3 regions of the Streptomonospora nanhaiensis genome follow, and region 2 is predicted to be linked to each of the others. Evidence: predicted binding sites of a transcription regulator. Region 2 holds the regulator's gene; each other region holds the start of a gene.
What was found. Region 2 encodes LexA, which represses DNA repair genes until DNA is damaged. Its sites were predicted from a motif close to TCGAACANNTGTTCGA; they were not measured.
Positions count from the first base shown of each region.

Region 1: ruvC (crossover junction endodeoxyribonuclease RuvC) is a predicted target of LexA. The motif match lies at 5,880-5,895, and genes of this name have one in related genera.
Region 3: HNR12_RS14365 (DUF6504 family protein) is a predicted target of LexA. The motif match lies at 5,610-5,625, and genes of this name have one in related genera.

Region 1 is NZ_JACCFO010000001.1:5,732,418-5,739,450, reverse strand. It holds gene HNR12_RS25305 (RelA/SpoT family protein) at 1-806, opposite strand, end outside; gene HNR12_RS25300 (adenine phosphoribosyltransferase) at 1,339-1,869, opposite strand; gene yajC (preprotein translocase subunit YajC) at 2,007-2,330, opposite strand; gene ruvB (Holliday junction branch migration DNA helicase RuvB) at 3,556-4,653, opposite strand; gene ruvA (Holliday junction branch migration protein RuvA) at 4,669-5,280, opposite strand; gene ruvC (crossover junction endodeoxyribonuclease RuvC) at 5,283-5,849, opposite strand; gene HNR12_RS29280 (DUF4282 domain-containing protein) at 5,961-6,557, opposite strand; gene HNR12_RS25270 (YebC/PmpR family DNA-binding transcriptional regulator) at 6,720-7,033, opposite strand, start outside.
Region 2 is NZ_JACCFO010000001.1:5,439,791-5,446,823, forward strand. It holds gene HNR12_RS24185 (SMI1/KNR4 family protein) at 90-656, opposite strand; gene HNR12_RS24190 (alpha/beta fold hydrolase) at 783-1,874, opposite strand; gene lexA (transcriptional repressor LexA) at 2,082-2,699, opposite strand; gene HNR12_RS29620 (LysM peptidoglycan-binding domain-containing protein) at 3,189-3,845, shown strand; gene pfkB (1-phosphofructokinase) at 4,051-4,992, opposite strand; gene HNR12_RS24210 (right-handed parallel beta-helix repeat-containing protein) at 5,422-7,033, opposite strand, start outside.
Region 3 is NZ_JACCFO010000001.1:3,313,978-3,321,010, forward strand. It holds gene HNR12_RS14330 (YkvA family protein) at 1-143, opposite strand, end outside; gene HNR12_RS14335 (N-acetylmuramoyl-L-alanine amidase) at 328-1,197, shown strand; gene HNR12_RS14340 (hypothetical protein) at 1,253-1,813, shown strand; gene HNR12_RS14345 (hypothetical protein) at 1,957-2,340, shown strand; gene HNR12_RS14350 (DivIVA domain-containing protein) at 2,471-3,364, shown strand; gene HNR12_RS14355 (M48 family metallopeptidase) at 3,648-4,637, shown strand; gene HNR12_RS14360 (TetR/AcrR family transcriptional regulator) at 4,691-5,326, opposite strand; gene HNR12_RS14365 (DUF6504 family protein) at 5,638-5,910, shown strand; gene HNR12_RS14370 (hypothetical protein) at 5,989-6,294, opposite strand; gene HNR12_RS14375 (TetR/AcrR family transcriptional regulator C-terminal domain-containing protein) at 6,357-7,033, opposite strand, start outside.

The sequences.
Region 1 (7,033 bases), 290 kb from region 2:
ACGCTGTCGACCAGGACCCGCACGGCCACGAGGTCGTAGATCTCGTCGAAGCCGCAGTTGCGGGCGATCATCTTCTGGTAGATCGAGTAGTAGTGCTTGGGCCGGCCGCGCACCGTCGCCTTGATCTTGGCCTCGCGCAGGTCGGCCGACACCGCCTCGATGACGTCCTGGAGGTAGACGTCGCGGCGCGGCGCGCGCTCGGAGACCAGGCGGGCGATCTCGTCGAAGCGCTTGGGGTAGAGCGTGGCGAACGCGAGGTCCTCCAGCTCCCACTTGATGGTGTTCATGCCCAGGCGGTGCGCCAGGGGGGCGAAGATCTCCAGGGTCTCGCGGGCCTTCTTCTCCCGCTTGGCCTGCGGCAAATAGCGCAGGGTGCGCATGTTGTGCAGCCGGTCGCACAGCTTGATGACCAGCACCTTGATGTCGCGGGACATCGCCACGACCATCTTGCGCACGGTCTCGGCCTGGGTGGCCTCGCCGTACTTGACCTTGTCGAGCTTGGTGACGCCGTTGACCAGCTCGGCGATCTCGTCGCCGAAGTCGGCGCGCAACTGGTCGAGGGTGTAAGTGGTGTCCTCGACGGTGTCGTGCAGCAGCGCGGCGGCCAGCGTGGCCTCCTGCATGCCCAGCTCGGCGAGGATGGTGGCCACGGCGAGGGGGTGGGTGATGTAGGGGTCGCCGCTTTTGCGCTTCTGGTCGCGGTGGTGGTAGGCGGCGACCTCGTAGGCGCGCTCGATCAGCCGGACGTCGACCTTGGGGTGGGTCGCGCGCACGGTCTTGATGAGCGGTTCGAGAACCGGGTTCATGGACACCCCCCGCTGGGCACCGAGTCGGGCGAGTCTGCGGCGGACTCGCACGGTAGACGACGGGCTGGGCCGACTGGTGGAGGCGCTCCGGGGATCGGGCTCGGCGGTTCCGGCCGCCGGCGCCGCGGGAGCCGCGGCCCGCGCGCTTGCGGCGAGGGGCGCCGCGGTGTCCGCGGCGCCCCCTTGACGCTCCTGGGTGTCCGGTGTACCCGCGCGCAGCGCGGACGCCGCTTCGGCCGATACCGCTTCGCCTGGCATGGACATCCCTCCCGCGGCCAGTCGTCCCCGGGGCCGAGACCGCTACCGCGTACGGGTCGGGCACCGCCCGAAAAGGGGGCGGTGTCGCCGTGGTCCGGCCGCCGGGGTCGACGTCAGCGTCGTGAACGTTGTCGTGAACGTTAGGGCTCACCTGTACCAACGCGCCGCTGCGGCTCCGTTATGCCCGCAAGTCTACTGCCCGGGGGTCGGGCGGCCCGGCTCAAGGGGGCGGGGGCGGTTCCGGGGGCGGGGGACGCCTCCCGGTCGCCGACCGCTAGAGGACGGCGAGCGCGTGCAGCTCCACGTCGGTCAGTCTCCGCCGGCCCTCAAGGAACCCGAGTTCGATGAGGACCGAGAATCCCACGACCGTACCACCCGCCTGGCGGACCAGGCGCACCGCGGCCTGCCCTGTGCCACCGGTGGCGAGGACGTCGTCGACGATGAGCACGCGGCTGCCGGGCCGGACGGCGTCGGTGTGGATCTCGACCGTCGCGGAGCCGTACTCCAGATCATAGGTCGCCTGGTAGGTCTCGCGAGGCAGTTTTCCGGCTTTGCGCACCGGGACGAACCCGGCGCCCAGCTCCAGGGCCACAGGGGCGCCCAGGATGAAGCCGCGCGCCTCCAGTCCGAGCACGGTGTCGACGCCGCCGGGCGCGTAGTGCCCCGCGATCCCCTCGACGACCGCGCGCAGGGACGCGGAGTCGGCCAGCAGCCCGGTGATGTCCTTGAAGACCACCCCCGGCCGGGGGAAGTCGGGGACGTCGCGCAGGCCGGCCTTGATCAGGTCGGAGAGGTCCGCGGACATGGTGGAGTGGTCCTCGCCTTCGTCGCAGTGGTGCCGCGCGCGGCGGCCGGGAGGGGGAGGGCGGCCGACGCACGCGCGCGCCTACCGGCCCCGCGGCGGCGGGGCCGGTAGGCGCGCGGGCAGCGCCGGGTGGGGCGCTACTTGCCGTCGTTCTTGTCGTCGTTGCCCGGGAAGTCCGGGCGGTCCTCGACCGGGGTGTCGTCGGCCGCGGTCTCGTTGGGGCGCACGATGTCGCCGACACCCGCCTTGAGCATGCGGATGCGGGTGCCCGGGGACACCTCAAGCTCGACCTCGTTGTCGCGCACCTCGACCACGGTGGCGAAGAAGCCGGCCTTGGTCAGCACCTCGACGCCCGGCTGGAGCTCGCTCTGCATCTTGGTCTCCTGCTGCCTGCGCTTCTGCTGCGGGCGCAGGATCAGCAGCCAGAAGACGAGTGCGATGAGCACGAACGGCAGGAGCATTCCGAGGAGCCCGCCGTCCTGCGGAGCGCCGCCATTGGCCAAAATCGTCTGGGCCAGCACGGGGTGTCCTTCCCTTGGTTGTCTCGACCTTGGCGGCGCCGCCGACAGGGGACGGGGCCGCTACCACGGCGTTTGCCGCCGCCGGTCAACGAGTGGGTGGGCGGGTGTGTTCCCCGCCTCGGTGTCGGCGCGGCCATCGTTGCCGTTTCGCAAGGTCCGCTCCCCAGCTTAGGCCATCACCTGCGGGACTGGCCGCGACCGGTTGGCGGGGGGTGGGCGGAGGTGGGGTGGCGGATGGGCGGCCATCGATCGCGGGGCGGGCACTGGGGTTGCGACGGGGCGGCGAGGGCCGACTGGTGGCTCGGGCGAGCGATCACCGGACCCCGGCGCGGATGGCAGGCGGAGGCGACGAGGGCGGCGACGGCAGCGGGTGGCCGGGGCGCGTGGTTGTCGACCGGTTACTTGGGGGCGCGCCGGGTTCGGCGGCACTCGGCGGGCGATATCGGCCTGTCGCTGGGCTTGAAAACGACTAGCACTGACAGGACTACTTTCAACTACTACCTTTGCAGGCATTCGCCCGAATTGCCCCCCGGTCAAAGCGAGAAATGGTCGCCCTCCGAGCGAGAACGACAGTCGATTGTCCAGGATGTGAGACGACCCTTACAGCAGACAGCCCACTTTGGTACTTATGTCTGTTTTGAAGGGCGACAATCCAGCTTCCGAAGGCGACGAGGTGCAGGTTTTCGCCGAAACCGGTGCCGGGAATGCTGGATCGTCGCGAAAGAGGCCCCCCGTGTCTCATATGTTGAGACGAACTGGGGGGTTATCGCCACGTGTCCGATTCCTTGGCCCCTTGCCGGTGCGCCGGACCCCCGCTGCCCCCGGCCTCGGCCGTCCGCCCGCTGACCGGTGGCCGCACGCCCGAACCACCCACCGCCCTCGGCGCCCTCGTCGCGGCATTCGCCACCCGACCTGAACTCCGGTGACCGCGCACCCGAACCACGCGCCACCGTCGCTGCCCCCGTCACCACCCCGGCCGTCCACCCCGGGCACCGATAACCGCACACCCATGGGCCCGCCCTCCTCGCTCCCCCGTCACCACCTCCGCCACCCGCTCTGAGTGCCGACGGTCAGGCGCCCAAGCCACCCGCCGCCCTCGGCGCCCCGTCACCACCCCGGCCATCCGCCCCGGGCACCGACGACCGCCCCGCGCACCCCTCAACCCCTAGGACTGAGATGACCCGGCGCCACCGGGCGGAGCGGCGGCACCACCGGCATCCCCGGCGGCGGCCGGGACCCCGGCGCCGAACGCGGCGTCGGGCGGCGGGGTGATCCCCATGTGCTCCCAGGCGCGGGCCGTGGCCACCCGGCCGCGCGGGGTGCGGGCGATGAACCCCGAGCGCACCAGGAAGGGCTCGGCCACCACCTCGACGGTCTCGGGCTCCTCCCCCACGGCCACCGCCAGCGTGGACAGCCCCACCGGGCCCCCGCGGAACTTGGTCAGCAGGGCGTCCAGCACGGCGCGGTCCAGCCGGTCCAGGCCGTGGGCGTCGACCTCGTACAGCGCCAGCGCCGCGCGGGCGGTGTCGCGGGTGAGGCGGCCGTCGCCGTGCACCTCGGCGTAGTCGCGGACCCGGCGCAGCAGCCGGTTGGCGATGCGGGGCGTGCCGCGCGAGCGGCCGGCGATCTCGGCGGCGGCGTCGGGGGCGAGGTCGACCTGGAGCAGCCCGGCCGAGCGGTGCAGGATGCGCTCCAGGTCGGCGGGGTCGTAGAAGTCCATGTGCGCGGTGAACCCGAAGCGGTCGCGCAGCGGCGCGGGCAGCAGCCCGGCCCGGGTGGTGGCGCCGACCAGCGTGAACGGCGCGATGTCCAGCGGGATCGCGGTGGCGCCGGGCCCCTTGCCCACCATGACGTCCACCCGGAAGTCCTCCATGGCGACGTAGAGCATCTCCTCGGCGGGACGGGCCATGCGGTGGATCTCGTCGAGGAACAGGACCTCGCCCTCGTGCAGGGTGGACAGCACCGCCGCGAGGTCGCCGGAGCGCTCGATGGCCGGGCCCGAGGTGATGCGCAGCGGCGCGCCCAACTCGGCCGCGATGATCATGGCCAGGGTGGTCTTGCCCAGGCCCGGCCCACCCGACATCAGCACGTGGTCGGGGGCCCGGCCGCGCCGCTGGGCGCCGCGCAGCATCAGGGACAGCTGCTCGCGCACCCGCTCCTGCCCGACGAAGTCGGCCAGCCGCTTGGGCCGCAGCGCGCCCTCGATGGCGCGCTCGTCCAGGTCGGCCTCCGGCGAGACGGTGTCGCGTTCGTAGTCGGCCATCGTCTCCTCTTTCGGCTAGACGCGGCTGAGCCTGCGCAGGGCGCTGCGCAGGAGCAGGGCGACGTCGGGCGTGTGCTCGGCCTCGGGGGCGACGGCGTCGGCGGCGGCCTCGGCGTCCTTGGCCGACCAGCCGAGGTTGACCAGCCCCGAGACCACCTGGGGGCGCCAGGGCGACGCGGCCGTGGCGGCGGGGCCGCCCCCGGCGCCGGAGGCGGCCGCCGCGGCGGGTTCGCCCAGCTTGCCGCGCAACTCCAGCACGATGCGCTGGGCGCCCTTGGGGCCGATCCCGGGCACGCGGGTGAGGGCGGCGGTGTCCTCGGCGGCCACGGCGGCGCGCAGGGCGTCGGGGGTGTGCACGGCGAGGATGCCCAGCGCCAGGCGGGGGCCGACGCCGCTGGCCGACTGGAGGCGTTCGAACACCTCGCGCTCGTCCTCGTCGGCGAACCCGTAGAGGGTCAGCGACTCCTCGCGCACGACCAGCGAGGTGGCGACGGTGGCGGTCTCGCCCACGCGCAGCCGCGCCAGGGTGGCGGGCGTGGCGTGGACGGTCATGCCGACCCCGCCGACCTCGATCACGGCGGTCTGGGCGGAGCGGGCGGCGATGCGCCCGCTGAGGAACGCGATCACGGTCACCTTCCCTGGGGGTTGGGGGCCGGGCGCGCCCGGCGCGCGAGTTCGACCTTGCGGGCGAAGTCCTGCTGGGCCTGGGCGACCCGGGCCTGGGCGCCGCCGCGCCAGATGTGGCAGATGGCGAGGGCGACGGCGTCGGCGGCGTCGGCGGGCTTGGGCGCCTCGGCCAGGCGCAGCAGCCGGGCCACCATGGCCTGGACCTGGGCCTTGTCGGCGCGCCCGCTGCCGGTGATGGCGGCCTTGGCCTCGCTGGGGGTGTGCAGCGCCACCGGCAGGCCGCGGCGGGCCGCGCAGGTGATGGCGACGGCGCCGGCCTGGGCGGTGCCGATGACGGTGCTGACGTTGTGCTGGGCGAAGACCCGTTCGACGGCGACGGCCTCGGGGGCGTGCCGGTCGAGCCAGTCCTCGACGCCGCGTTCGACGCCCAGCAGGCGGTCGGCGAGGTCGGCGGCGGGGTCGGTGCGCACCACCCCCGCCTCGACCAGCTCCAGCGGCCGGCCCACGGCGCCCTCGACAACGCCGAGTCCGCACCGGGTCAGGCCGGGGTCGACCCCCAGCACACGCATCGCTCGCCTCCCCCTCGTGGACCTGCCTGCTCGAACGTCCGTTCGCAGAGCCTACCGCCGTGCGGCGGCCCCGCGTGCGCGGGACACGGCGCACGCACGCGGCCCGAGCGCTCAGCGGCCCCCGCGGGCGCGGACGGCCGCCAGGTCCTCGCCGATGCGGAAGACGACGATGACCATCTCCAGCACGACCCGGGTGACCAGCACCGCGACGGCGCCGCCGACGAGCGAGCCGAGCAGGGTGAGCAGGCCGTCGAAGGGCGCCATGGCCATCAGCCCGAAGGAGCCGACCACCCCGCTGAGCGTGGAGATGCCGATGAGCACCAGCGCCAGGACGAACAGCACGCGGGTGACCTGGGTGGCCACCAGGGTGCGGAACCGGAGGTCGAACAGGCCGCCGAGGAAGCCGGCGCCCTCCGCCTGCGCGCCGGGGGCGGGCGGCGGGACGGGTGCGGGGCCGCCGGGCGGTGGCGGCGGGCCGTAGCCGCCGGCGTGGGCGTGGTGGGGCGGCGCCTGGTCGTAGGCGGGGCCCGCGTAGGACTGCTGCGGCTGCTGCCCCTGCTGCCCCTGCTGCGCCTGCTGCGGCGGGTGGGGCTGCTGGGACCAGCCGTGCTGGGGGCCGGAGGGGCCGGAGGAACCGGAGGGGTCGGAGGCGCCGGGGTCGTACGGCGGGCGTCCGGGCTCGTAGGGGCTTTCGCCGGGGGGATTCATGGCGGCCTTCCTGATCGGTGTCGAAAGGTGTGGCGCGTCGGCGAGTGGCACCCTACCGGGTGGCGGCCGGCCCCACGGGGCGGCCGCGGGGGCGCCCCCCGAAACGCCGCACGCCCCGCTGCTGCGTGCGCGAGGCGTGCGGCGAAGGTGGGCGAAGCCGGCTCAGCCGATCTTCTCCATGATGTCGTCGGGGATGTCGGCGTTGGTGAAGACGTTCTGGACGTCGTCGGAGTCCTCAAGGGCGTCGACCACCCGCAGGACCTTCCGGGCGTCCTCCTCGCTCACCGGGACCTCGACGCTGGGCAGGAACGAACTCTCGGCCGACTCGTAGTCGATGCCGGCCTCCTGCAGCGCGGTGCGCACGGCCAGCAGGTCGCCGGCCTCGCAGACGACCTCGAACGCCTCTCCGAGGTCGTTGACGTCCTCGGCCCCGGCGTCCAGGACCGCCAGGGTGATGTCGTCCTCGGTGGTGCCCT
Region 2 (7,033 bases):
GCCGGGCGGAAGTCCGGCCCCGCGACGTCCCCGGGGCGCGGCGCGGCCGCGCCGGACGCGCCGCCGGCCTGCAGGGCTGTGCCCCGGACTCAGAGCATGATGCGGTGGCTGTCGTGGACCAGGGAGATGAAGTCGGGGAACTCCTCCAGGTCGCCGTACTTGGGGGTGAACAGCACGGCCCCCCACTCGCCGTCGGCGTTGACCCGCGCGGGGTCGAGGAGCCAGAAGTCCTCGCCGGAGGCGACCTCCAGCGCGCGCTCGAAGAAGGCGACGTAGTCGTCGGCGTCGCCCTCTTCGCGGTACATGTCGACGATGTACCCGCCGCTCTCGGTGTCGCGCATCCAGTCCAGTTCCGCGCACGGGTAGACCTCGCTGACCCAGCCGCCGACCCCCAGCCAGCCGTCGCTGGCCTTCAGGAAGGCGCGCAGGCTCGGCGGCAGCCGCACGCCCAGCCGGTCCTCGGCGGCCGCGACGGCCTCCTCGGTGGCGGGCTCGCGGCCCATCCAGCGGGTCCGATGCTGCTCTTCGGTGATGTTCGGCAGCTGGTACTCGTTGGCGGTGCGGATGTAGGTGTCGCCGTAGTCCAGCAGGTAGGCGCGCCACTCCTCCGGTGTGGAGGGCCGCGGGCGGGGGAGGTCGGAGCCGTTTTCGCTCATGCCGTGTCCTTCTGGCGAGGGGGGCCTTGGTGGGGCGGAGCGCCGCCGCGGCAGCAGGGTAGGGCGCCGCACCGACATTCCCCGGGCCGCGCCGCCGCCCCCGGTCCCCGGGTCCCCGCAGCGCTCCTACAGGCCCACCGAGTCCTCCAGGAAGCCGACCAGGGCGGGCGCGACGTCGGGGGAGAAGCGGCGCTGGGAGTCCAGAACGGGCGCGCCGGGCGCGTCGTCGTACACGCGCAGCACGTGGTCGGCGCCCTCGACGTCGACCCGCTCGGCCCCGGGCAGGCCGGTCATCAGCCGGTCGACGTCGGAGCGCTGGATCTGGGAGTCGGCGGTGCCCCACAGCACCAGCACGGGGATGTCGTCGGGTACGTCGCGGGCGAGGTCGACCGGGTCCATGGCGTCGACGGTGCGCAGGAACGGGGCCGTGCGCGGCTCCAGGACGCCGCCCAGCGGCGAGCCCGAGGCGAGGTCGGGCACCTCGCCGTCGCGGATGCCGGCGATGGCGTAGCGGGTGTCGGAGAGCGTCTCCTCGGCCTCGGTGTAGCCGAGGGCGCCCGCCGCCTCGGCCTGGCGGACCTGCTCGGTGACCTGCCGGTCGAGGACGTCGAGGTAGCGCCGCCCCGGAGGGGCCGCCAGCACCAGGGCCGCGGGCGGGGTGCCGCCCGCCAGTTCGTGGGCGCGCAGCGCGAACAGCGCGCCCTCGCTGTGGCCGATCACCACGAGCCGCGCGGGGTCGACCTCGGGCTGGTCGGCCATGAAGGCGTAGGCGGCGGCCACCTCGTCGGCGAAGACGCCGTAGTCGACCGGGGCCTCGGGATCGCGCGAGGCCATGCCCGTGGCGCCGCTGCCGAGCTTGTCGTAGCGCAGCGACGCGACGCCCGCCTCGGCCAGGACGCGTGCGATGTTCTCGTTGGTGCCGGCGTCGGGACGCGCGGGGTTGTCGCCGTCGCGGTCGGTGGGGCCGCTGCCGGAGACGATGAGCGCTGCCGGAAGCCCCTCGCCGCCGTCGGGCGGCAGCGCGAACGTGCCGTGCAGGGTGTCGGGGCCGCTGGTGAAGGTGATGTCGCGTTCGGCCGGGCGCACGCCGGGCGCCGAGGCGATCGGGTTGGGATCGGTCTCGGGCGAGCACGCGGTGCCGAGCAGCAGCAGCGGGAGGGCCGCGAGCGCGGCGAGGGCGCGTGCGGCGCGGGCGGGCGGCGGAGGCACGAGGGGCATGGTCACCACGGTATTGCCCGCCGGGCGGCGGCGGGGCGGGGGCTGCGGGCAGCGGCGGCGCCCGGGGGCGGCGCGGCGGGGGCGGGCGCGGGAGGCCGCCGGTGACCGTGCCGGTAACCCTTGGGTTCCGAATCGGATAAGGGTCCGTGATCTACGGCGAAGATCACGGACCCGTACCAAAGCGAGGCGAAGTCGTTACAGAACGGGTCAGACGCGCCGCAGGACCGCCACGACCTTGCCCAGGATGGTGGCCTGGTCGCCGTTGATGGGCTCGTAGGCGTCGTTGCGCGGCAGCAGCCACACGTGGTCGGAGTCGCGCTTGAAGACCTTCACCGTGGCCTCGTCGTCGAGCAAGGCGGCCACGATGTCGCCGTTGTTGGCGTCGGGCTGCTGGCGGACAACGACCAGGTCACCGTCGGTGATGGCGGCCTCGATCATGGAGTCGCCGACGACGTTGAGCATGAACAGCCGGCCCTCGCCCACGAGCTGCTTGGGCAGGGTGAGGACGTCCTCGATGGACTCCTCGGCCAGGATCGGGCCGCCGGCCGCGATCCGGCCGACCACGGGGACGTCGGTGGCGCGGGAGCCGTCGGCCTCGGGGGTGTCCTCCAGTTGGTCCCAGGAGCGCACCGGGGGCTGTCCCGGTATGCGAATTTCCACCGCTCGTGGGCGATTCTGGTCGCGGTGGAGATAGCCCTTGCGTTGCAAGACCTTCAACTGGTGCGCAACACTGGACGGGCTCGATAGCCCCACCGCGTCGCCGATCTCGCGGATGGACGGCGGGTACCCGCGCTGCCGCACGTAGCGGTGAATGCAGCTCAGCACGCTCTGCTGGCGGGCCGTGAGCTGCGGCGCCCCCTCCGTTCCCTCGGCGGACCCCTGTGGATCGGCGGAAGACGCGGCAGAGGACCGGAGCGCGGTGACGGAGGTTCCGCCCGCGTGAGGTTCCTGGGTTCCGTGGTTCTCCTCCGGCACGGCCGGCCTCCTCGGCGGTCGGTGGGTCAAATGGTGCGGCTATCGGTGCGGACGTCGGGCGGATCCCCGAAAAGGCGGAGCCGACCAGTCGAGCGGGTTTTTCAGCAGCGGTAGCGCGCGTGCCGCCACCTGGAGTGGCGCAGCCGATACCGCGGCGAAACATGTCCAACGTTAGTGCGTGTACACGGCAATATCAAACAAACGTTCGAGATGGTGCTGAAAAATTCGCTCGTATGCGGTAGTAATCGAACGTCAGTTCTAACGAACGGGCGTACGAAGGTGAGGGCAGTGACCATGACTGTTTCCGCGGCTGAATCCGCATCCGCGTGCGAATCCCCTGTGCCCTGGTCAACGTCGTCCGCCGCGCGCCGCGCGGTGCCGCGCCGCCTGTCCGTCGTGTCGGCCGACGACGGCTCCGACAGCGCCCGCCACACCGGCGCGGGCGGTGCCGAGGACCCCGCGCGGGGCGGCCGGGGCCGCGGTGCCGACCACGAGAGCGGGAGCACCGCCGCCGAGCCGTTCGACTGGGCGCGCGAGATCCCCGAGTGGCGCGCGGTGCCCGACCCCCGCCCGGTCCGCAGGAGCCGTCCGCGCCCCGGTCCGCCCGCCTCCCGCGCCGCCGCGCAGCGGCCCGAAGAGGCTCCCGGCGCCGTGCTGGCGCCCGCGGTGTCGCTGTGGCGGCACCGGCTCACCCGCCGCGGCAGAGTGGTCGTGGTGGCCTCGGCCTCGGTGCTGGCCACCGCGCTGCTGTCGGCCGCGTTCATGGCCGCCACCACCGCCGGCGCCGCCGCCTCGAACACCGCCACCGACTCCGTGCTCAACGGCTCCACCCCGGGCACCGTGGTGGTGCGCGAGGGCGACACCCTGTGGGAGATCGCCGAGCGCGTGCGCCCGGGCGACGACCCCCGCCGCACCGTCCACGAGATCGTGCGCGTGAACGGGCTCAGCGAGTCCACCCTCGAACCCGGCCAGGAACTCCTCATGCCGGAGTTCTAACAGCAGGCGGTGACATTCGGGCGCGGCACCCCGCCGGCGGCCGTCCCGGCGGAGACCGGAGCCCGCCGCCCGGCCCGCGCCCCGGCCGCCGCCAAGGGCGCCCGCCGCCGCAGCCGGCGCACGGCGCCCCGCGTGCCGCACCGCCGCGCCGCACACGCGTACGCGGTCCGTACGACCCGTGTCCCCGCCTTCCGCGCGGGAGGCTCTAGAGGTCGGCCACCCGCCAGTCCGCCGGGGGATCGGCCACCAGCCGCACCTCGCCGGCGCGCAGGTCCTCGGGCCCGGGAACCGTGGTTCCGGGCATCGCCACGGCCGCCGCGCCCCACGCCACCGCGCGGCACAGCCGCTCCTCGGGCGGCCCCTCGGCCGACAGGTAGCCCGCCAGGGAGCAGTCGCCCGCGCCCACCGTGCTGCGCGGCACCACCTCCGGGCCCTGCGCCCACCAGGTGCGGTCGCGGTCGACCAGCAGCGCCCCGTGGGCGCCCAGGGTCACCAGCACCAGTCGGTTGCCCCAGGACACCACCTCGCGCGCCGCCCCGACCACGTCGCCGACGGTCTCCAGGGGGCGGCCCAGCAGTTCGGCCAGCTCCTCCAGGTTGGGCTTGAGCAGCGCGAAGTCGCCGGCGCCCGCGGCCGCCTCCAGGGGCTTGCCCGAGGTGTCCAGGGCCACCGGCACGCCCCGGGCGGCCGCCAGCCGGCCGATCCGGGCGTAGAGGTCGGGAGGGGTCCCACCGGGCAGGCTGCCGCTGGCCACCAGCCACTGCGGCTCGCGCGCGAGTTCGGCGTCGAGGGCCGCCAGCAGCTCCTCTACCTCGGCGGTGGTGAGGGCCGGGCCGCTGCTGTTGAGCTTGGTGGTGGTGCCGTCGGCCTCGGTGACGGTGATGTTGGTGCGCGTGGCGTCGGTGATGGGCACCCGGACGCAGGGCAGGTCGCCCAGCAGCGCGGTGAGTTCGGCCCCCTGGGGGCCGCCGACGGGGAGCACGGCGGTGGTGTCGCGGCCGTTGCGGCGCAGCGCCCGCGAGACGTTGACGCCCTTGCCCCCGGCCTGGGTGCGCGCGGACTGGACGCGCAGGATCTCGCCCGGCTCGAGCCTGGGGACTTCGAGGGTGTGGTCGACACTGGGATTGGGCGTGCAGGTGAGGATCATGCGGGCGTGCTCCGTGGTTCGACTGCGCGGGTGGTCGGCGACCGTCTCGGAGTCGAGCCCGCGGGCAGGGCGGCACGGCCCGCCGCCGGGGCGGGAGGTCCGCGGCGGCCGCACCGGGCACGGCCGCGCCGGTGACCCCCTCGTGTGGGTGCGGGGTGCCGGCTCCTGCGCGGTGCCGGCCTCACGCGTGCGCCCCACGTGTGTCGGTCCGTTTGGTTGGTTCTTCCTTTGATTATGTCCGTTTTGCGAGGGAAGTCAATTGCTTTTGGTGTGTTTTGCGATGTGAGGCGGCATGGCCACACGCCGTGAGTCCGCACGGCCACGCTACGCCACCGCGGGGACGGGCCGCCGGAACGGCCCTCCCGCGGCCGGCCGCCCCCGCCCGGGCGGGCGCCCGCCCGCCCCGGCGCCCCGCCGCGCGGCCCCGGGTCAGGGGGCGGGGATGTCCTCGGGCAGCAGCGCGTTGAAGTCCTCGGCCGCGAGGTCCCCGCCGCGCACCAGCCGCCCCGCCTGCCGCGTGATCATGCGCTCCAGCACCTGGCGGGCGTAGCGGCCGTTGCCGAACGCGGCGTCGCGCGGAACCGCCGAGAAGTGCGCGTGCAGCGCCGCCAGGGTCTCCTCCCCGCACACGTACCCCGAGGCGGTCGCCATGCTCTGGACGATCGTGACCAGTTCGTCGTCGCTGTAGGAGGCGAACTCCACGTGGTGGTTGAACCGCGACGCCAGACCGGGGTTGGACGCCAGGAACCGCTGCATCTCGCCGGTGTAGCCGGCCACGATCACCACCACCTCGTCGCGGTGGTCCTCCATCAGCTTGACCAGGGTGTCGATCGCCTCCTGGCCGAAGTCGTTGCCGCTGGCGCCCGCGGGGGCCAGCGTGTACGCCTCGTCGATGAACAGCACGCCGCCCTTGGCGCGCTCGAACACCTCGGCCGTCATCTGGGCGGTGTGGCCGATGTAGCGCCCGACGAGGTCGGAGCGGGCCGTCTCGATGACCTGGCCGCCGGGCAGCACGCCCAGGGTGTGCAGCAGCCGCCCGTAGAGCCGGGCGACCGTGGTCTTGCCGGTACCGGGCGGCCCGGCGAAGACCAGGTGGTGGCTCATCGGCGCCACCGGCAGGCCCATGGACGCCCGCCGCTGCGCCATGATCACCAGGTTGATGAGGTCGTTGACGGTCTCCTTGACCTGGGACAGGCCGATCATGCCGTCCAGTTCGGCGCGCAAAGCCGTCAGGTCGTCCTGCGTGGCGCCGGCCGAGCCGCCCTCCAGCACCTCCGGCCCCAGGTCGTCGGGGATCAGCCGCGCCAGCTCCGCCGGGTCGTCGGGCGCCTCGCCGCCGAGGCGGTAGGCCTGCCGGTCGATCATCCCCTCGAAGATCTTGCGCGCGTCGCGGCCGTTGCCGAACGCCGGGCCCTTGGGGATCCGCTCGAAGTAGTCGCTCAGCGCCTCGACGGTGGCCTCGTCCATCGTGTAGTGGTTGGCCTCGCACATGTTGCGCACGATCTGGACCAGTTCGTCGACCTCGTAGTTGGGGAACTCGATCGTCTTGCTGAACCGCGACGCCAGGCCGGGGTTGGCCGCCAGGAACCGCTGCATGTTCTCGGTGTAGCCGGCGACGATGACCACCACCTCGTCGCGGTGGTCCTCCATCAGCTTGACCAGGGTGTCGATGGCCTCGCGGCCGAAGTCGGGGCCGCTGCCGCCCTCGCCCTCCGACAGCGTGTACGCCTCGTCGACGAACAGCACACCGCCCTTGGCGCGCTCGAACACCTCGGTCGTCTTGATCGCGGTGCCGCCGACGTACTGCGACACCAGGTCGGCGCGCGCCACCTCGACCACGTGGCCGTAGCGCAGCACGTCCAGGTCGGCCAGGATCTGGCCGTAGAGGCGGGCCACCGTGGTCTTGCCGGTACCGGGCGGGCCGCCGAACACCAGGTGCCGGCTCATCGTGGGCGTGGGCAGGCCCATCTCGGCGCGCCGCCGGTTCATCTGGGTGCGCTTGATCAGCGTCTTGACCTCGTGTTTGACACTGGCCAGCCCG
Region 3 (7,033 bases), 2.1 Mb from region 2:
TGGCCGCGGATGCGGGCTCCGAGCATGCGCGGAAGGGCGCTGGCGCGCTCCCACACGGTGGGCGCGCCCGGCCGGGCGCTGCCGGCCTGCTGCACGGCCTGCCAGGCCGCGGCTCCCGCGGCGGCGCGGTTGGACTTGCGCATTGTCTTCACCTCGGCATCTGAGTGGTCCGAATGCCCCGGCGGTGCGGCACGGGCCGCGCGGCCCCCGGAGCGGAACCGCTGCACTACTCAAGATATGACGCGTTCTTCCGCGAAAACGTTCCCTGAAACCGGCTAGGTTGGTCTGCGCGCCCGCATCCCCGACGCAAGGACCCCAACCGTCATCATGCGCACCAGTTCCGCCCTCCCGGGGAGAACGCGGCGAATCGCCCCGTTCGCCGCGGCCGCCGTCCTCACCCTGTCCGCGTGCGCCGCCGTGTCGGGCGACACCCGGCCCGGCCCCTCGGCGGCCCCCGCACCCGGGGATCCGGCCTCTGGGCAGGACGGCCGCGGCGGCGGGGGGTCGGCCGCGGCCGAGGAGCCGGGCGGGAGCGGGCCCCTGGCGGGCATGACCGTGGTGGTCGACCCCGGCCACAACGGCGGCAACGCCGAGGCCCCGGAGGCGATCTCCGAACAGGTGCCCGCCGGCCCCGCCACCAAGGAGTGCGACACGGTGGGCGCCGAGACCGACGACGGCTACCCCGAGCACGAGTTCACCTGGGAGCTGTCCACCCTGGTGGCCGAGCGCCTGGAGGCCGACGGCGCCGAGGTCGTGCTGACCCGCGAGGACAACACGGGCGTGGGCCCGTGCGTGGACGAGCGCGCGGAGATCGGCAACGACGCCGGCGCCGACGCGGCGGTCTCCATCCACGCCGACGGCGGACCGCCCTCGGGCCGGGGCTTCCACGTCATCGCCCCGGGGGTGCTCACCGGCTACACCGACGACATCGCCGAGCCCTCGCGCCGCCTGGCCGCCGACCTGCGCGACGCGTTCGAGGACGGCACCGGCCAGCCCCGCGCCGACTACATCGCCGAGGAGGGCCTGGACGAGCGGACCGACCTCGGCGGGCTCAACATGTCCGACGTCCCCAAGGTGTTCCTGGAGGCCGGCAACATGAGCAACCCGACCGACGCCGAGAACCTCGCCGACCCCGGGTGGCAGGCCGACGCCGCCGACGCGATCGCGGCCGGCGTCAGCCGCTTCCTGACCGGGTGAGCGGTCGGGCGGCCGGTCACCGGCCGCCCCGCCGGCGCCGCTACGATCACCCGCCATGAGCCTCCTCCAGCGCATCAGGGGCGACCGCGAACTGGCCGGCCTCCTCGTCCACCCCTTCGACTTCGACCTGGACCGGCCCTACTGGGTCGGCGAGGACGAGGAGCTGCGGTCGGGCGCCCGCAAGGAGGCCGCCGCGGGCCGGGCGTCGGGCGCCGGCTACTTCCTCTGCGGCGAGGGGGGCGAGGAGCGCCCGGTCCTGTACCTGTCGAGCGACGGCGTGACCAGCCTGGTCGCCGACAGCCTCGCCGACCTGCTGACCCTGGTGGTGGCCGCGCCGTGGTGGCCGGACTGCCTGGGCCGGTGGCGGGAGGGCGCGGCGGGCATGCGCGCGGCCCACGCCCTCCTGCGCGCCGAGGCCGTGGCGGACGAGGTGCCCGACCTGGCCGACCACCAGGAGCGGGTGGCCGCCGCGCTGGACCTGGACCTGTCGGCCGACGTCATGGGCCGGCTGCTGGCGGCCGCCCGGCGCACCGACCCGGAGTTTGTGCTGGTCCACGCCGAAGGCCACGAACTGGAGCCGCTGGTGCCGCGCGACGCGGCGGCCGGGGCGGGCTGAGGCCCGCGCGGGGGCCGCACCCCCCGGGGGCGGGCGGACCGAAAACCCTCGGCGCCAAACCTTCCGCCGATTCCCCGGCCACATCCGGTCAACTCCGGAAGAAGCAGCCCGTCGAACGGTTCGATATCCGCGACAATTGCGCGATGACCGTTCCGGACGCCGACTCCCCCAATTCCCCCGATTCCCCCGATTCCCCCGGTTCCCTCACTTCCCCCGGTTCCCCGCGGCCGGGCGCGGATGGCGCGCACCCCTCCTCCGACTATCACGCAGCGCCACCATTCGCATTCACCGTCGTGTTTCGCGGATACGCGCCCGACGCGGTTGCCGAACTCCTGGAACTCGCCACCGCGGCTTTGCGCACAACCGGCGCCGGCGGTGCCGCAGCCACCGGTGAGGCAGCCGCCGAACTGCGCGAACGCCATGCCCGCCTCCCCAAGGTGCTGCGCGGCTTCCGGCCGCGCGAGGTGGACGCCGCCGTCGAGCGAATGTGCGCGGAACTGGCGCGCGGGCCCTCCGCCGCGGGCTGACCGCGGGCGGCCGGGAACGGCTCCCGACGCCGGGGAGGCGAAACACGATGGGCGGAAAAACCGCCGCGAAAACAACCGCCGACCGACCCGGCCCCCGGCACGGGCACCGCTGTGTCTGCACAATGGAGCCATGCCTCTGACACCGGCGGACATCCGCAACAAGCAGTTCCGAACTGTGCGCCTTCGACCGGGCTACAACGAGGACGACGTCGACACCCTCCTCGACCGGGTCGAGGCCACGCTCGCGGGCCTCCAGGGCGGCCCCCCGGCCGACCGGCCCGTCACCGCGGAAGAGGTCGAGAACGCGCGGTTTCGCACCACGCGGCTGAGCCCCGGCTACGACGAGGACGAGGTGGACGAGTTCCTCGACGTCGTCGTGGCCGAACTGCGGGCGCGCGGGCTCGCCGCCGGCGGCGCGGCGGCCGGGGCGCCGGCCCGGCGGCCCCCGTCGCACGCGGCGCCGCGGCCACCGCAGCACGGCGCTCCTCCCCCGCCCCCGGCCGCCGGCGGGCCCCCCGCTCCGCACGGTCCGCCCGGACCCGCCGGCGGCCCCCCGCCGCCCGGCCCCCTTCCGGGCCACGCTCCCCCGCCCGTGCCGCCGGTGCCGCCGCCCGTGCCCGGCGCCCCCTACGGCCCCCCGCCCCCGCACGGCGGCCCCGCCGCACCGCCGGGTCCGCCCGGCTTCCCTCCGCCCGCCCCGGGCCCCCACCCGCACCCCGCCGCGCCGCAGACCCCCGCGGGGCAGCCCCCGCTGCGGCCCGAGGACATCCGCAACAAGCGCTTCTCCACCACCCGCCTGACCACGGGCTACAACGAGCAGGAGGTCGACGCGTTCCTCGACAGCGCCGAGATCACCCTCGACGCGCTCCAGCGCGGCCGCCCCGAGCGCGCCCTGCTCACGTCGGCGCAGGTGGACCGCGTCCAGTTCTCGACCACGCGCGCCCGCCCCGGCTACGACCCCGCCCAGGTCGACGCGTTCCTGGACTTCCTGGCGGCCGAGTTTCGGCGCTACGAGCGCGGCTGAGCCCCGGACAACCGAATCCGGGCGCGCCCGGAACACCGCGGCGCGCCCGGTCCTCCCGCGCCGACCGGCCGTCCGTTGCGTGTGCGCGGCCCGCCTGACCCGGCCGGAGACGGCGGTTTGCCCCGTCCGGACCGGAGTCGCGCGGGCCGCGCCGAAACCGCCCGCGCTGCGGACACGCCCAAATCAGTGTGATTCAAATCCGATACGCACAGTAATATGCGATAACTTGACGTAGCTCATACGTGTCGTGGAACTGGAGCGGCGGTACGGGGGAGGGGCTGGGATGACATTCGCGACGACCTCCGGCGGCGATCACGACCGTCCGGGAGCACCGCGTGCGGTGCGGCGGGCCTGGAGCGCCGGCGCCCCGGCGGGCCGCGCCCGGGCGCCGCTGCCCCGGTCCGAGCACACGGCGGCCCGCTGCCGCCCGCCCCTGGCCCCGCGCCCCGGCGCCGTCTACCCGGTCTCCGACCGCCACGCCCCGGCCGAACCCCTGCTGGTGCCGCGCCACCCCTGGGAGCTGCCGCTCGTCGTGGCCGCCGCGCTGGCGACCCTGTGCCTGCTCGGCATGGCCGTGCACACCCTGTGGACCGCCACCGAGGTCGCCCACCGCTGGTTCGGCCTGGCGGTACTGGCGGTGCCCGCGGGCTCCTGGACCGCGCGCGGCCTGCGCCACGCCGAGCAGCGGGCGGAGTCCATCCGGATCTCGCCGACCCAGTTCCCCGAGGCCTACCACGCCGTGCAGCGGCTGAGCGCCCGCATGGGCCTGGGCTTCGTGCCCGACGCCTACGTCGCGCTGGGCAGCGGCGCGCCGCACGCCACGCCCGGCGGCCACGGCACCCGCCGCTACCTCGTGATCTCCAGCGACCTGTTCGAGGTCGGCGGCCGGCTGCGCGACCCCGACGGCTTCCGGTTCCTCGTGGCCCACCAGCTCGGCCACATCGCGGCCGGGCACACGTCGTTCCCGCTGCGCGCCGCCACGTCGCTGGGGCGGCTGCTGCCGGTGCTCGGCCCGGCGCTGGCGCGCGCCATGGAGTACACGGCCGACAACCACGCCCACGCCCACTGCCCCGAGGGCGCCCACGCCATCCGGCTCCTGGCCGGGGGCAAGTACCTCTACCCCGAGGTCAACCTCAGCGAGATGGCCGAGCGGGGGCGCACCGACCGCGGGCCGTTCCTGTTCCTCTACACACTGCTGTCGAGCCGGCCGGCCAACACCCGCCGCATGGCGGCGCTGCGCGACCGCGACCGCCCCGGCCGGGTGTTCCTCTAGGGCGGGCTCGGCGAGGCCGCGCGCGTCGGCGGTCCTGCGCGCCCGCGCCCCGCCTATCCGGCGGTCTCGGGCGGCCGCAGGCCCGCGAGGAAGAGGTCGGCGAAGTAGGCGCCCACGGCGGCGCCGCTCAGCTCGCCGTCAGGGCGGTACCAGGTGCTGAGGTGGTGCACGGCGCCGAAGAACTGGGTGACGGCGATGTCGGCGGGGACGTCGGTGCGGAAGGCGCCGGAGCGCTGACCCTCCTCGATCATGCCCCGGAAGCGCTCGTGGTAGGCGCGGCGCTCCTTGCGGACGGCGGCCAGCTTGTCCTCGGGCAGCATGTGCAGCGACCGGAAGAAGATCCGGGTGTCGTCGAGGTTGTCCACGGTGGTGTGGACGACGTCGGCGGCGGCGGCGTGCAGCCGCTCCCCGATGGGGCCCTCGGCGGCGGCGAACCCCGCCAGCCGCTCCGTCTGCATCGCCAGCACGCGCTGGTAGACGGCGTAGAGCAGGTCGTCCTTTGACGCGAAGTAGTGGTACATCGCGCCCTTGGTGACCCCGGCGGCCGCCACCAGCTCCTGCACCGAGGTCCGCTCGAAGCCGCGTTCGGCGAACAGCCGCGTGGCCACCGAGAGCAGGCGGTCGGGGACCGGGAGCGCGCGGTCGGGGGCGGTGTCGGCCCGTCCGCCGCCTGCCGTGTGGTCGTCCATGGTGAATCCCCGTTCCCCCGTGCCGTCGCGCCGCCTCCAGCATAGGCATACCAATCGGTCGGTCGCTCCCGGGCGGGCCCGCCTCCCCTCGGCGGCGCGGGACGCGGTGCGACACGCCCGTCCGCCGCCGGGCCCCCACCCCTCCCCTGTGCCCCGCGTTTCCGCAGGCCGCAGTGGAAACGGCGCCGGCAACCCGGGCGACACGCGCCCGCGAGCGCGCCGCCGCGCCGGCGGCGCACCCCTAGGGTGGGGCCGGACGACATTGGGCGAATCCGATGGGAAATCGAACGCATGTTCGATAAGATGCCCGGGTGAGTCTCTACAACGAACGGATCGACGTCAGATCGACCAACGGCGGGCACCCGGCGTTCTTCGCCTGGCGCGGCGGCACCTACCGCGTGCGGCGCGTCATCGGCACCTGGACCTCCCCCGGTGACCCCGGCCCCGGCGGCGGGCACGCCACCGCCACCGACGTCCAGCTGATCCGGGTCGCCGCCGAGTCCGACCGCGGCGAACCCAGCGTCGCCGACATCACGCGCGACCCCGCCACCGACGACTGGACCCTGCGCCGCATCTGGGACTGACCCCGGCCCCGGCCGCCGCCCGCGCGCGGCACCCCGCCCGCCACGGGGGCGGGTGCCGCGCGGCGCGGGGCCGCCGGCTCACACGCTCAACTCGGTCTGCCCCTCGGGCACGCCGGTGTCGCGCCCGGTGGTGCGGCGCAGGCAGCGCCGGCAGGTCACCGGGCCGTGCGCGGGGCGCAGCCGCAGGGGGTCGCTCGCCGCGCGGCAGGCGGTGGCGGGCACCCGCACCCCCGCCCAGACGGTCTCGTGCACCCGGTGCACCACCCCCGAGGCCCCGATCACGGCGGTGCCGCCGGCGAGTTCGCGCCTGCGGCGCACCAGGACCGCGGCCAGGTGCTCGATGTCCACCCCGGACGCCGCCGGGTCCTCCGCGCTCGCGCTCATGCCACCAGGATCGCGCACCACGCCGACACTCGGGCGGGCGGCGCCCCGCCCCGCCGCGCGGCTCACCCCGCGGCCGTGCGCAGCCGCGCCTCCAGGCCCGCCAGGAAGCCCTCCAGGCCGAACTCGAAGGTCTCGTCGAAGTCGGGCGGCCCGGCCGTGTAGGCGAACAGGTGCGGGTAGCGGCCGGTGGCCTCCAGCCGCGACAGCTCCGGCTCCCGCGCCGCCCACCACTGCGCGTGCCGCAGCCCGGTCTCGTGGGCGGCCTCGGTGTCGTCGCTGACCTGGGCGGCCATGCCCAGAACGTAGCCGGTCAGCGCCACCACCGCGTTCAGCGCCTCGGGGGCGCCGACCCCGTGCCCCTTGAGCACGCGCACCGCCCACTCGGTGTGGTCGACCGAACTGGGCGTCAGCACCGGCCGGGCGATCGACATCAGCGGGACCACCCAGGGGTGGCGGCGGCACAGCCGCCACTGCACCCGCGCCCCGGCCGCGAGCGCCTCGCGCATGCCCTCGGGCGCGGGTTCGGGCGGCGGGTGCTCGGCGAACACGGCCTCGACCATCAGCCGCAGCAGGTCCTCCTTGGCCGGCACGTGCCGGTAGAGGGCCATCGGCGCGGCGCCCAACTCGGCGGCCACCCGCCGCATCGACACCCCGTCCAGGCCCTCGGTGTCGGCGATCCCGACGGCGGTGCGCACGATGGCCGTCCGGGTCAGCCGCGTGCCCGCAGCACCCGGGCGGC